2 regions of the Bradyrhizobium sp. S3.2.6 genome follow, and region 2 is predicted to be linked to the other one. Evidence: riboswitches for the same ligand, from Rfam matches in the RefSeq annotation. Region 2 holds a riboswitch; the other holds the start of a gene.
What was found. A riboswitch is a leader RNA that binds a small molecule or an ion and turns the genes downstream of it on or off. The one in region 2 is predicted to bind S-adenosylmethionine.
Positions count from the first base shown of each region.

Region 1: another riboswitch for S-adenosylmethionine. It lies ahead of ABID58_RS03360 (O-succinylhomoserine sulfhydrylase); the one in region 2 lies ahead of metX (homoserine O-acetyltransferase MetX).

Region 1 covers NZ_JBEPOS010000001.1:725,111-731,755, forward strand. The annotation lists gene ABID58_RS03355 (SGNH/GDSL hydrolase family protein) at 1-576, shown strand, start outside; gene ABID58_RS03360 (O-succinylhomoserine sulfhydrylase) at 710-1,906, opposite strand; SAM riboswitch at 1,977-2,056, opposite strand; gene ABID58_RS03365 (2'-deoxycytidine 5'-triphosphate deaminase) at 2,136-3,272, shown strand; gene ABID58_RS03370 (hypothetical protein) at 3,470-4,522, shown strand; gene ABID58_RS03375 (MATE family efflux transporter) at 4,689-6,131, shown strand; gene ABID58_RS03380 (hypothetical protein) at 6,128-6,565, opposite strand.
Region 2 covers NZ_JBEPOS010000027.1:65,836-72,480, forward strand. The annotation lists gene ABID58_RS32420 (hypothetical protein) at 123-1,691, shown strand; gene ABID58_RS32425 (prephenate/arogenate dehydrogenase family protein) at 1,732-2,667, opposite strand; gene hisC (histidinol-phosphate transaminase) at 2,664-3,761, opposite strand; gene ABID58_RS32435 (chorismate mutase) at 3,809-4,657, opposite strand; SAM riboswitch at 4,831-4,910, shown strand; gene metX (homoserine O-acetyltransferase MetX) at 5,004-6,206, shown strand; gene metW (methionine biosynthesis protein MetW) at 6,236-6,645, shown strand, end outside.

The DNA of each region.
Region 1 (6,645 bases), on a different contig from region 2:
AACTATCCGAACCGTCTCACCGCGCAGCTGCGCCGGCAATATCCCACCGCCAACATCACCGTCGTCAATGCCGGTGTCGGCGGCGAGGATGCGCCCGAGATGATGAAGCGCCTCCAGAAGGAGGTGATCGACGTGCATCCGGATCTCGTGATCTGGCAGGTCGGCACCAACGCCGTGCTGCGCAACCTCGATCCCGGCGACACCGCCAAGATAGTCGAGGACGGCATCACCCGTATCCAGGCCGCCGGCGATGCCGACGTCGTGCTGGTCGACCCGCAATATTCACCGCGCGTCACCGAGCGTCCCGAAAGCGCAAGCAAGATGGTGAAGCTGCTCGGCAAGATCGCCGAGCTTCGTCACGTCGGCATCTTCCCGCGCTTCGAGGTGATGCGCGACTGGCACGAGAAGCAGGCGCTCCCGGTCGAGAGCTTTGTCATTGCCGACGGCCTGCACATGAACGATTGGGGCTATGCCTGCTTCGCCCAGCTGCTCGGCGACGACATCATCCGCTCCGTCGGCCAGATCAAGCTGGGCGTGAACGTGCCCGCGGACGTGCGGACGTACCGGCCGATGTAGAGGCGAATAGCCGGTAGGGTGGGCAAAGGCGCGCTTTTCGCGCGCCGTGCCCACCATCTATCGGCATCGAGGTCGTGAATGGTGGGCACGCTTTCGCTTTGCCCACCCTACGAGACCGAGCCCTTGGCGCGCCTCACGCCTTCTCCAGCGCCGCGGTCAGATCCTCGATCAGATCATCCGCATGCTCGAGCCCGGCCGAGAAGCGGATAAACCCTTCGCTGATGCCGAGCGCGGCGCGATCTTCCAGCTTCAGTCGCTGATGCGTCGTGGTGGCCGGATGCGTGACGAGGCTCTTGGCGTCGCCGAGATTGTTGGAAATCTTCGCAAGCTTGAGCTCGTTGAGCACGCGGAACGCACCCTGCTTGCCGCCCTTGACCTCGAAGCCGACCAGCGTCGAGCCGCCGCGCATCTGCTTCCTCACCAGCGCCGCCTGCGGATGATCGGCGCGGCCGGGATAGACCAGCCGCGAAATTTTCGGATGGCTCGCCAGCACGTCGGCGATGCGCGCCGCGGTCTCCGTCTGCGCGCGCACGCGCACGCCGAGCGTCTCCAGGCCCTTGAGCAGGACCCAGGCGTTGAACGGCGAGATCGACGGTCCGGTCTGGCGCATGAAGTTGTGGATGTGCTCGGCGATGAAGGCTTCCGAGGACAGGATGATGCCGCCGAGGCAACGGCCCTGGCCGTCGATGTGCTTGGTCGCGGAGTAGACCACGACGTCGGCGCCGAGCGCGAGCGGGCTCTGCCAGATCGGCGTTGCGAACACGTTGTCGACGACGAGCCGCGCGCCGCCGCTATGCGCGATCTCGGCAATCGCGGGAATGTCGAGCACGTCGAGCGTCGGATTGGTCGGGCTCTCCAGGAAGAACGTCTTGGTGTTCGGCTTGAGCGCACGCTGCCACTGGTCGAGATCGGCTCCGTCGACCAGCGTGGTCTCGATGCCGTAGCGCGGCAAGAGATCCTGAATGACGTACAAGCACGACCCGAACAGCGCGCGCGATGCCACAACGTGATCGCCGGCCTTCAGCGGCGCCAGGATCGCGGTCGTCACCGCGGCCATGCCTGTTGCCGCCGAGCGCGCAGCCTCGGCGCCTTCGAGCTCGATCATGCGGCGCTCGAACATCGCGATCGTCGGGTTCGAATAGCGCGAATAGATGAAGCCGGGGTCCTCGCCCTTGAACCGCGCCTCGCACTCCTCGGCGCTGTTGTAGACGTAGCCCTGGGTCAGGAACAGCGACTCCGACGTCTCGCCATATTGCGAGCGCAGGGTGCCGGAATGAACCAGGCGGGTTTCGGGACGGTATTGCGTGGTGGACGCCGGGGACTTCGACATAGGATCTCCTCTGCGTGACCATCGAAAATGGTCACAAAAAAACCGGCCTGGATATCTCCACGGGCCGGGATCACAGAGGTCCCCGGCCTGTTTAGCGACTTATTTAACGTGGCTGCAAGCCGGCCGGCTCAAATCACCACGGGATAAGTCATGCTCATATTCCGCAATGCCCTTTCCGTCAAGACAGCCATCGGCTAGCCGTAAAAAACTGTATCTTCGGCATGTCCGGATGCATCCGACCCCTGACGAGGACCCCCGATTGACGTTCACGGTTGCCGCCGACGCCAATGGTATCCTGCCCGACCGCATGATCGCGGCGATGGCGGAGGCGGGCCTCATCCTGCCTGCCTACGACTTCGTCGAAAGCCAGATCCAGCCGGCGAGCCTCGACCTGCGCCTCGGCGACGTCGCCTATCGCGTGCGCGCGAGCTTCCTGCCCGGCCCCGGCGCCACCGTTGCCGAGCGCATCGACCAGTTGAAGCTGCACGAGTTCAGCCTCGCCGACGGCGCGGTGCTGGAGACCAACTGCGTCTACATTGTGCCGCTGCTCGAAAGCCTTGCGTTGCCGCCGGAGATCGTCGCTGCCGCAAACCCCAAGAGCTCGACCGGCCGGCTCGACGTCTTCACCCGCGTGATCGCCGACGGCACCCGCCGCTTCGACATGATCGGCGCCGGCTATCACGGTCCGCTCTATGCCGAGATCAGCCCGAAGACGTTTCCGGTGCTGGTCAGCGAGGGCTCGCGGCTGTCACAGGTGCGCTTCCGCACCGGTGACGCCATCCTCGACGCCGACGAGCTCGATGCGTTACATGCGTCCGAGCGCCTCGTCGATGTCGACGATGCGGATCTTGCCGGCGGCGTCGCCGTCTCGGTCGATCTCTCGGGCGCGAAGGGCACGGGCTTCGTCGGCTACCGCGCCAAGCGCCACACTGGTGTGGTCGATGTCGATCGTCGCTCCGGCTATGCGGTGGAAGATTTCTGGGAGCCGATCTCGGCGCGTCCCGATGGCAGCCTGATCCTTGATCCCGGCGAGTTCTATATCCTCGCGTCGAAGGAGGCGGTGCAGGTACCGCCCGATTACGCCGCGGAGATGGTGCCGTTCGATCCGCTGGTCGGCGAATTCCGCGTGCATTATGCCGGATTCTTCGATCCCGGATTCGGCTATGCCGGCGCCGGCGGCCAAGGCGCGCGCGCCGTGCTGGAAGTGCGCTCGCGCGAAGTGCCGTTCATCCTCGAGCACGGCCAGATCGTCGGCCGCCTCGTCTACGAGAAGATGCTGTCACGCCCCGACGCCATGTACGGCCAGCGCATCGGCTCCAACTACCAGGCGCAGGGCCTGAAGCTGAGCAAGCACTTTCGGGTGTAGCTGCATCCGCGTCCTCCGCCGTCATTCCCCGCGAAGGCGGGGAATCCAGTACACTGCGGCCCATCGATTCAATCACAGCCGTCCCTGGAATACTGGATCGCCCGGTCTCCGCCGGGCGATGACAGCGAGTGCGTGTCCGGTTGCGCCGTCCCATCCGCGATGACACACTCCCGCAAAACAACAAGCTGGGAGCGAACATGACCGCCGCACCAGATTCCGCGCAAGAAGCTCAATGGAAACGCTGGCGCGCGGTCGCCGACCTCTACCACGCTTATTTCACCGGCCTGATCCTCACCGTCGTCACCCGACGCGGTACGGCGGACGCGGCCGAATTCGTCTTCCGCGTGTTCCGCCGCCAGCAGCAGGAGCGCTTTCTGCCCGGCTTGCAAAAGCTAGGGCTCAGCCATTTGCCGCCGGCGGTGGCGGCTGCGCAATATCACTATCTCTCCAACTGGATCGGCGGCGTCCACGTCGAATACATGTATGAGAGCGACACCAAAGCCTGGATCCGCTATCCGCCGCCGCGCTGGATCTGGAAGGGCGCTGCGATCTGCGGCGTGCCGGGCGAAGTCTCGCGCGCGATGCTGCGCGGCTGGCACGCCAACAACGGTGCGGCGCTTGGCGATCTCCGCCTGGGCTTCGTCTGCACCAAGCAGAGCGTTGATGGGCAGGATGGGCTCGAAGGCTACTATCATCAATACGACCATCCGCTCGAGCTCGACCAGCGCCTGGTGTTCGCTCGGCATCTCGAAGCACCGCTGTTCGACGCGAAGACCGCCCCGGCTTTGCCTGTCGCGAGCTGGCCGAGGCCGCGGCTTGAAAAGGCCTATCGCAACTACGCGATGGAATATGTCCGCACCGCCGCGCCCGTGATGGTGCAGCTATTCGGGCCGGAAGATGCCGGCTATCTCCTGCACCTCACCGGCAAGCTGATCGGCATGCAGTATTTCGACGAGGTCGCAGCCGCGCTGTCGGCGACACGCGGTGGCGCGAGCGAGTTCGCATCGTTTCTCAAGGGGCTGTTCGCGGCGCAGGACGACGCAGCGGAGATCACGACGTCCGAAGGCAGCATCGAGATCAGCCAGCAAAGCTGGACGCTGATGGATGACGTCACCGATTATCATCGTGCCTGCGCGAAGGTGCTGGAAGGGCTGTTCGAAGGGCTCGCTGCGGGATGCGGCCGGCACATCCGGGTGCATTTGCGTCCGACAGCAGGCGGCCGGCCGCCGCTGGTCTGGACGGTCGGGTAATTCCACCACTTGAAATGCGCTGCCGCAGGGCACGCCTGCACCTGACGCAGGAGGAATCGGGGCCTGTCGTGCTAACACGTACCTATCGCGCCTTCCGCGCGAGGAAATAGATTAGCACACCTATGCATTGCTGCGCCGCAAACGGCGCTTTTGCCCGGGAGAGGGAATGACGGACATCGCCGAAATCCCGGTCGATGAGCAGGAACGTCCGCTGTCGCCGCCTCCGCGCCCGATGCGGAGCGCGCTGACCGATGGGCCGATCCTGCGCACGCTGCTCAGTCTCGCCTGGCCGAACGTCGTCGCGCTGTCCGCCGGCACCTGCGTGGTGATCGCCGAGACCTCCTATATCGGGCGTCTCGGCGTGGAAGCGCTGGCGGCGATGGCGCTGGTGTTTCCGACAGTGATCCTGACCATGACGATGTCCGGCGGCGCCATGGGCGGCGCGGTCGCTTCGGCCATCGCACGTGCGCTCGGCGCCGGCGATCGCGAGCGTGCCGGGACGCTGGCCGCGCATGCGCTCCTGATCGGCATCACCTTCGGCGTCGTCTTCATGCTGGGCATGCTGATCTTCGGACCCCAGGTGCTCACGATGCTCGGCGGCCGTGGTGAAGTGCTGACGCATGCGATCGCCTATACGCAGGTGTTTTTCGGAGGTGCCGTGTTGCCCTGGCTTCTCAACACCATGGCGGGCGTGCTGCGCGGCACCGGCAACATGAAGCTGCCATCGCTGTTGATGCTGAATTCCGCGGTCATGCAGGTCGTGCTTGGCGGCACGCTGGGCCTCGGACTCGGGCCCGTGCCGCAGTTCGGCATGCGCGGTGTCGCGGCGGGCTCGCTGATCGCCTATTCGATGAATATCTGCGTGATGGGCTGGTTCCTGTTCTCCGGCCGCGCACGAATCGTGCCGAAACTGCGCGGGCTTCGCATTCAGTGGGCGATGTTCTTCGACATCCTGAAGGTCGGCGCGATCGCCTGCTTCTCGCCGCTGCAATCGGTGCTGACGATCTCGATCTTCACCCACATGCTGGCCAAATTCGGCACTGCGATCCTCGCCGGCTATGGCATCGGCGCGCGGCTCGAATTCCTGCTGACCTCGATCGCATTCTCGTTCGGCATCGCGTCGGTGCCGATGATCGGCATGGCGGTGGGTGCCGGTCGCATCGCCCGCGCCCGGCGCATCGCCTGGATCGCGGGCGCGAGTGCTTTCGTCGCTGTCGGCGCGCCGGCCTGCCTCGTTGCGCTGTTCCCCGACCTCTGGGTCAACATTTTTACGGACAGCGCCACCGTGCGCGCGACCAGCCATCAATATCTCTCGACGGTGGCGCCGTTCTACGCCTTCATCGGCCTCGCCTCGACGATGTACTTCTCGTCGCAAGGCGCGGCCAAGGTGATCGGCCCGGTGCTGGCGCAGACGGCGCGACTGACCTACATCGCGACCTGCGGCTGGTGGTTGTCGACGCATGACGCCACTGCGCAAAACTTCTTCTGGCTGGCCGCAAGCTCGATGGTCGTGCTCGGCCTGCTGTCATGCTCCAGCGTGGTGCTGACCCGCTGGGGGCCGCGCGCGACGAAGCCGGCCGTGCGTCCGGCGCTGTCGGTTGTAGACTAGCGATGCTTGTGGCGGCGATGACCGCCGCCGCCGAGATTGGCGAGCCGCATCAATTGCGGGATCATCGCCATCATGTCGCCGCCGCCGCCCAGCATGCCCGTGATATCGCCGTCGCCCATCGGTGCGTAGCCACCGTAATTGGGCGCGCCGAACCCGCCGCCCATACCGCCGCCACCCATCACGCCACCGAGCCCGCCGCCGCCATTCTCCATCATGCGGCTCATCATCGGGCCCATGGTCTGCATCAGCGTGGCGAAGCGGCGCTTGCCCATCTTCGCCTTCATCATCTCCAGCATCGGCGCCATCTGGGTCATCATGTCCTCGCCGCCGGTACCCCCACCGCCGAGGAACTGCGCCTTCGCCGGCGTGCTCGCGACCGAAAACAGCAGCAGCACTGCGGCTGCCTGGCAGATCACCTTGTCCGCACCTCTCATGGCATGCTCCTCGCGTGCGTGGCGTCGCCGGGAGAGCGAGGCCAACCGGACGCACGCGGCCATGGTTACGGCTGACGAGA
Region 2 (6,645 bases):
GCAGAAGATGCGCAGGCCTGCGAATAACTGCTCGCCCATTCGCATCACTCCACACCAGGGAAGCATGCACGCGCCGGAGGCGCAACCAACAGCACCTGCTTCCCAAGTGGAGGGAGGCTTACGTGCGGATCATCAACTGCGGACTGATGCTGGGACTACTCGCTGCCTGTTCGGGACAGGCGCGTGCCGACGACAATGTCACAACCGAAATCCAGGCGCTGAAGACCAAGCTGAAGGAGCTGCAGCAGAAGGTGGATTCGGAGGCGCGTAAGACGCGTCAGGTCGAAGTGCAGGCCAAAGCCATGCCGATGCCGGGGACCTACAAGGCGCTGCCCGTCGAGGCATGTGCGGGCGGCAAGATCTGCTACAAGGGCGTCACGCTGACATTCGGCGGCTGGGTCGATCTCACCGGCATCTACCGTTCCCGCAACATCGCCTCCGACACCGGCTCGGTCTACAATTTCATTCCCTATCAGCAGAGCCACAATTTCTACTTCCCGGAGACGCGGTTCTCCGCGCGCCAGAGCCGGTTCTCGGTGCTGGCCGAAGGCAATGCCGATCCCGATACGCATCTCGCGGGCTACGGCGAAATCGACTTCGAGGGCGCGGCGCAGACGGCGAGCTCGGTTGCCACCAACTCCTTCAATCCGCGGATGCGGCAGCTCAGTCTCGAGCTCGACCGGACCGATCTCGGCCTGCACTTCCTCGCCGGCCAATCCTGGTCGCTGAACGCGCCGACCAAGACGGGCATCGATCCTCGCGGCGTCGACGCGCCCGGCGTGATCGACTTCGAATCCGTTCCGGGATTTCTGGCGGCGCGCCAGCCAGGTCTGCGCGTCTGGAAGGATCTCGGGCCCGAGTTCAAGCTCGCCGCGTCGGTCGAGAATCCGCAGACCGCTTTCTTCGGCGGCAATACGCCGACGGTCGGTACGCCCGCGGCCGGTCCGCAGGGCGTGCTCAATCCGAACCTCCAGGTCAATCTGACCGGGCCGGGCGGCAGCTTCTTCAACAACCTCAACAATGTCAGCTTGAACCAGGTGCCTGACGTCACCGTCAAGGCGGCGTGGGACCCGCGGCTCGGGCCCTACAAGCTGCATGTCGAGGCCTGGGCGCTCTATCGCCAGCTGTTCGATCGCTTCAATGGCGCCAACCACGGCTACGACACCGGCAGCTTCGGCGGCCACGTCTTCGCCGAGCTGATTCCGAAGACCCTCGACCTCCAGCTCTACGGCGCGCATGGCGTGCTCGGCCGCTTCACGGCGACGCCGTTCCCCGATGCGGCGGTGGCGCAGGACGGCACGGTGCTGCCGCTGACGATCACGGCGGCCGCGGTCGGCCTGATCTGGCACGCGACGCCGAGCCTCGATGTCTACAGCTACGCCGGTCTGGAAAAGGCCAAGGCCAGTTTTGCCAATGTCGGGATCACTCCGTTCGGCTACGGCAATCCGCTCTACAACAACACCGGCTGCTTCACCGAGAACACGCCGGCCGCGACCTGTAACGGCAACACCAGGGAAGTCCGGCAGATCACCGCCGGCATCTACGACACCATCTACCAGGGCAACTACGGCACGCTGAAAGCGGGCGTGCAGTATTCCTACACGCAGCGGTTCGCCTTCGCCGGTGTCGGCGGCGCGCCCAAGACCGACGACAACATCGTCATGACGCAGATCCGGTACTATCCGTTCTAGGCAGGGAGCCGCGCTTGCGCCCCATCCGGGTTTACTTCAGCTACGGCTTCTTCAGCGCCGCATGCGGCCGGCCGAAGTCCGGCGCCGCCGAATCCTGGCCGATCTCGACGATGCCGCGGCGGATGGCGCGGGTGCGGGTGAAGTGATCGAACAGCGCCTCGCCGTCGCCGCGACGGATCGCGCGGGTGAGCTTTGCGAGATCCTCGGTGAAGGTGCCGAGCATCTCCAGCACCGCGTCCTTGTTGGCGAGGAAGACGTCGCGCCACATCGTCGGATCGGAGGCCGCGATGCGGGTGAAGTCGCGGAAACCGCCGGCCGAGAACTTGATGACCTCCGATTCCGTCACCTGCTGCAGCTCGTCGGCGGTGCCGACGATGGTGTAGGCGATCAGATGCGGCAGATGGCTGGTGATCGCGAGCACGAGATCATGATGATCCGGCGTCATCACCTCGACCTTGGCACCCATTGCCGCCCAGAAGGCGCGTAAGTGCGCGGTGGCCGCGGCGTCGGTGCCTTCCGGCGGCGTCAAAATGCACCAGCGGTTAATGAAGAGCTCGGCGAAGCCGGAATCCGGGCCCGAATGCTCGGTACCCGCGACCGGATGCGCCGGCACGAAATGAACATCCTTCGGAAGGTGCGGCGCCATGTCCCTGACGATCGCGCCCTTGACCGAGCCGACGTCGGAAATAACAGCGCCGGGCTTGAGATGCGCAGCAATCTCCTGCGCCACCGGCCCGCAGGCGCCGACAGGAATGCAGAGGATGACGAGATCGGCATCCTTCACCGCTTCCGCGTTGGTCGCGACGACCTGGTCGACGATGCCGAGCTCGAGCACCCGCGCGCGGGTCTTCTCCGAGCGCGCGGTGGTGACGATCTCGGAAGCCAGGCCCTGGAGCTTCGCTGCGCGCGCGATCGAGCCGCCGATCAGGCCGAAGCCGATCAGCGCGACGCGCTGGAAGTGCGGGTCCACGCTCATTTGCCGGCCATGAAGTCGCGCAAGGCCTCGGCGACGAGGCGGTTGGCCTCCTCGGTGCCGATGGTCATGCGCAGCGAATGCGGCAGGCCGTAGTTTTTCAACGCGCGCAGCACCAGGCCGCGCTTGGTGAGATACGCATCGGCGTCGTCAGAGGTCTTGCCCTTGTCGGTCGGGAAATGGATCAGCACGAAATTGGCGACGCCCGGCGTCACCTTCAGCCCGACCTTGGTGATCTCCTCGGTCAGCCAGTTGCGCCAGGTCTCGGTGAACTGCTTCGACATCGCCTGGTGCGCGGTGTCCTCGATCGCGGCGACCGCGGCGTACATCGCCGGGGTCGACACGTTGAACGGACCGCGGATGCGGTTGACCGCGTCGATGATGTGCTCGGGGCCGAACATCCAGCCGATGCGCAGCGCGGCGAGGCCGTAGATCTTGGAGAAAGTGTGCGTCACCACCGTATTCTCTGTGGTGGCGACGAGCTCGATCCCCATCTCGTAGTCGTTGCGCGAGACGTAGTCGCAATAGGCGGCGTCCAGCACCAGCAGCACGTGCGACGGCAGGCCGGCGCGCAGGCGCTTGACCTCGTCGAACGGGACATAGGTGCCGGTCGGGTTGTTGGGGTTGGCGAGCCAGACCAGCTTCGTCTTCGGCGTCACCGCCCTGAGGATGGCGTCGACGTCGCAGGTCAGGTTCTTCTCCGCCGCGACCACATTCCTGGCACCGACCGCCATGGTCGCGATCGGGTAGACCAGGAAGCCGTGCGTAGTCGAGATCGCCTCGTCGCCGTGGCTGAGATAGGTGTGGGCGAGCAGGTTGAGGATCTCGTCCGAGCCGGCGCCGCAGATGATGCGGTTCGGATCGAGCCCGAAAGAACGGCCGATCGCCTCGCGCAGCACACGCGAAGTGCCTTCCGGATAGTCTTCCAGATGGTCCGCGACGCGCTTGAAGGCCTCGATCGCCTTGGGCGAGGGTCCGAACGGCGTCTCGTTGGCCGAGAGCTTGAACACCTTGCGGCCCGGCTCAGCGACCGGGCTCTTGCCGGGCGTGTAGGGCGCAATATCGAGAATGCCGGGATTCGGCACGGGGCGGGACATCTTCAACTCCGGATAGGCCAGATCTGTTCGCGACGTCTGTTCGCGATTTACGATTTCGACCCGGTCGGGGGCACCGTATAGCGCGTTGCGTGGCTGCCGACGAGGGCCGTGGAGCGCACCGAGGCCCCTGCTTCGATCAGGGCTGCCTTGATTTTGTCGATGCTGGTCGCGCTCGTGACCGAGACCAGCAGCGCCGCGCCGTCGAAGGCGGTATCGGGCACCGCCACGATCTCGGCGAGCGGCGACAGGGCGCGTGCGACCTCGGCGTTCCACCCGGATACCCGCACGCTGAAGGTCTCGACCTCCGTCACCACCGCGCTGTCGGCGACGCGCGAGACCGCGAATACCGGCAGCGCGGCCGGATGGTCGGCGCGCTCGACGAAGGGCATCCGCGCGATGATCTTTGGCGCGCCGTCCGCTTCCAGCTCCAGCCACCACGGCGTGCGGCTCGAGGTCGCCGAGACCAGCGCCAGATCGCCCTTGGACTTCGCCACCGCTTCGACCGCGGCCTGCGCGCTGAAATGCGCGACGTAAGGAACCGTGAAGCCGAAATGGAAGCGCACGGAATCGCGCATTGCCGGCTCGCTGACCGAGATGTCGGCATGCACTGAGAACGGCGCCTGGACATAGGTGAAAGTGGAGATGATGACGCGCCAGATGCTCTCGACCGTGTCGAGCGGCAGGATGCCGCGATGACGTTGCACGATGTCACGCATCATGGAGGCTTCGCGCGCCGGGCGGAACGCCGAGCCGACCTCCTGGGTCTGCTTCACCTGGATCAGGCGGTCGATGATGTCGGCGCGCTGCATCAGCAGGCGATGCATGCCCTCGTCGATTGCGTCGATCTCCTTGCGCAATTCCTGGAGCGATGGTGGCGCGGGCGGACGTTGGGACATATCTGCGACGTGCTGTTGAGAGGCTGTGGTTGAGGTTCTGATTAGGCAGGATGGGCGGCGAAAGCAAAGAGAAATGCAAAGAGAAGTCAGGCCCGCGTCGGCTGGCAGCACGGGAGCGAATTTGGCTCATCCGAACCGCGACTTGACGAAAAGCGCCCAAGCCGGTAGGTTTTTGCCTGTTCCGTGGTCATTTGAGCCGGCCGGCTTGCAGCCACGTTAAAAAACTCGCTAAACAGGCCGGGGACACTTCCGATCCCGGCCGAACCTATCGTTCAGGCCGGGTTTTTCATGGCCTGATGTCAGTCGCGATCTGAAGTCCGATCGCAAACGAGGTCGATGGTCAGAGATGGTTGGCGTCAAGTCTGTCCCCAGTCCCGCGATCAGTGCCGACGATCGGTCGCATGAGGTCGATCATCCGAGTTCGGAGGTCGCGCAGTTCGGCGCCGACCAGCCGCTGCGGCTCGATTGCGGCATCGATCTCACCCCGTTCCAGATTGCCTACAAGACCTATGGCGAGCTCAACGCCGATCGCTCCAACGCCGTGCTGATCTGCCATGCGCTGACCGGCGATCAGCACGTCGCCAATGTGCACCCCGTCACCGGCAAGTCCGGCTGGTGGGAGACGCTGGTCGGTCCCGGCCGTCCACTCGATCCCAGCCGCTACTTCATCATCTGCTCCAACGTGATCGGCGGCTGCATGGGCTCGACCGGGCCCGCCTCGATCAATCCCGCCACCGGCAAGGTGTGGGGCCTGGATTTCCCCGTCATCACCATCCCCGACATGGTGCGGGCGCAGGCGATGCTGATCGACAGGCTCGGCATCGACACGCTGTTCGCGGTCGTCGGCGGCTCGATGGGTGGCATGCAGGTGCTGCAATGGACTGCGGCCTATCCCAAGCGCGTCTACTCGGCGCTGGCGATTGCCTGTTCGACGCGGCACTCGGCACAGAACATCGCCTTCCACGAGCTCGGTCGTCAGGCCGTGATGGCCGATCCCGATTGGCACAATGGCGCCTACGCCGATCAGGGCATCCATCCGCATCGCGGCCTCGCGGTCGCGCGCATGGCCGCGCACATCACCTATCTCTCGGACGCCGCGCTGCATCGCAAGTTTGGCCGCCGCATGCAGGACCGCGAGCTGCCGACCTTCTCGTTCGATGCCGATTTCCAGGTCGAGTCCTATCTGCGCTACCAGGGATCGTCCTTTGTCGAGCGCTTCGATGCCAACTCCTATCTCTATCTCACGCGCGCGATGGATTATTTCGACATTGCCGGCGATCACGGCGGCGTGCTGGCAAAGGCGTTCGCCGGAATCGAGACGCGCTTCTGCGTGGTCTCCTTCACCAGCGACTGGCTGTTCCCGACCTCGGAATCGCGCGCGCTGGTGCATGCGCTGAATGCGTCGAGTGCGCGGGTGTCGTTCGCCGAGATCGAGACCGATCGCGGCCACGACGCCTTCCTGCTCGACGTGCCTGAATTCTTCGACATCTCCCGCGCCTTCCTGCAATCGGCAGGCAAGGCGCGCGGGCTCACCGGCAAGAATGACTGACCGGGAATGACCGACAAGGACGGCTAGCGATGTCTGTACAGGAAGTGCTGCCGCTCAATGGCCTCGCTGCGGAGCAGTTCGGCCCGTTTCGCGCCGACCATCTGCTGGTCGCCGAGATGGTCAAGCCGGGCTCGAAAGTGCTCGATGTCGGCTGCGGCGAGGGCGATCTGCTTCAGCTGCTGGAGACCCGCGGCATCGATGGCCGCGGCATCGAGCTGTCGCGCGCGGGCGTCAACCGCTGCGTGGCAAAAGGCCTCGCGGTGGTGCAGGGCGACGCCGACACCGACCTCGTCAACTATCCCGACGACGCCTTCGACTACGTGATCCTGTCGCAGACGCTGCAGGCGACGCGCCAGCCCAAGGTCGTGCTGGAGAATCTCCTGCGCATCGGCCGCCGCGCCATCGTGTCGTTCCCCAATTTCGGCTTCTGGCGGATGCG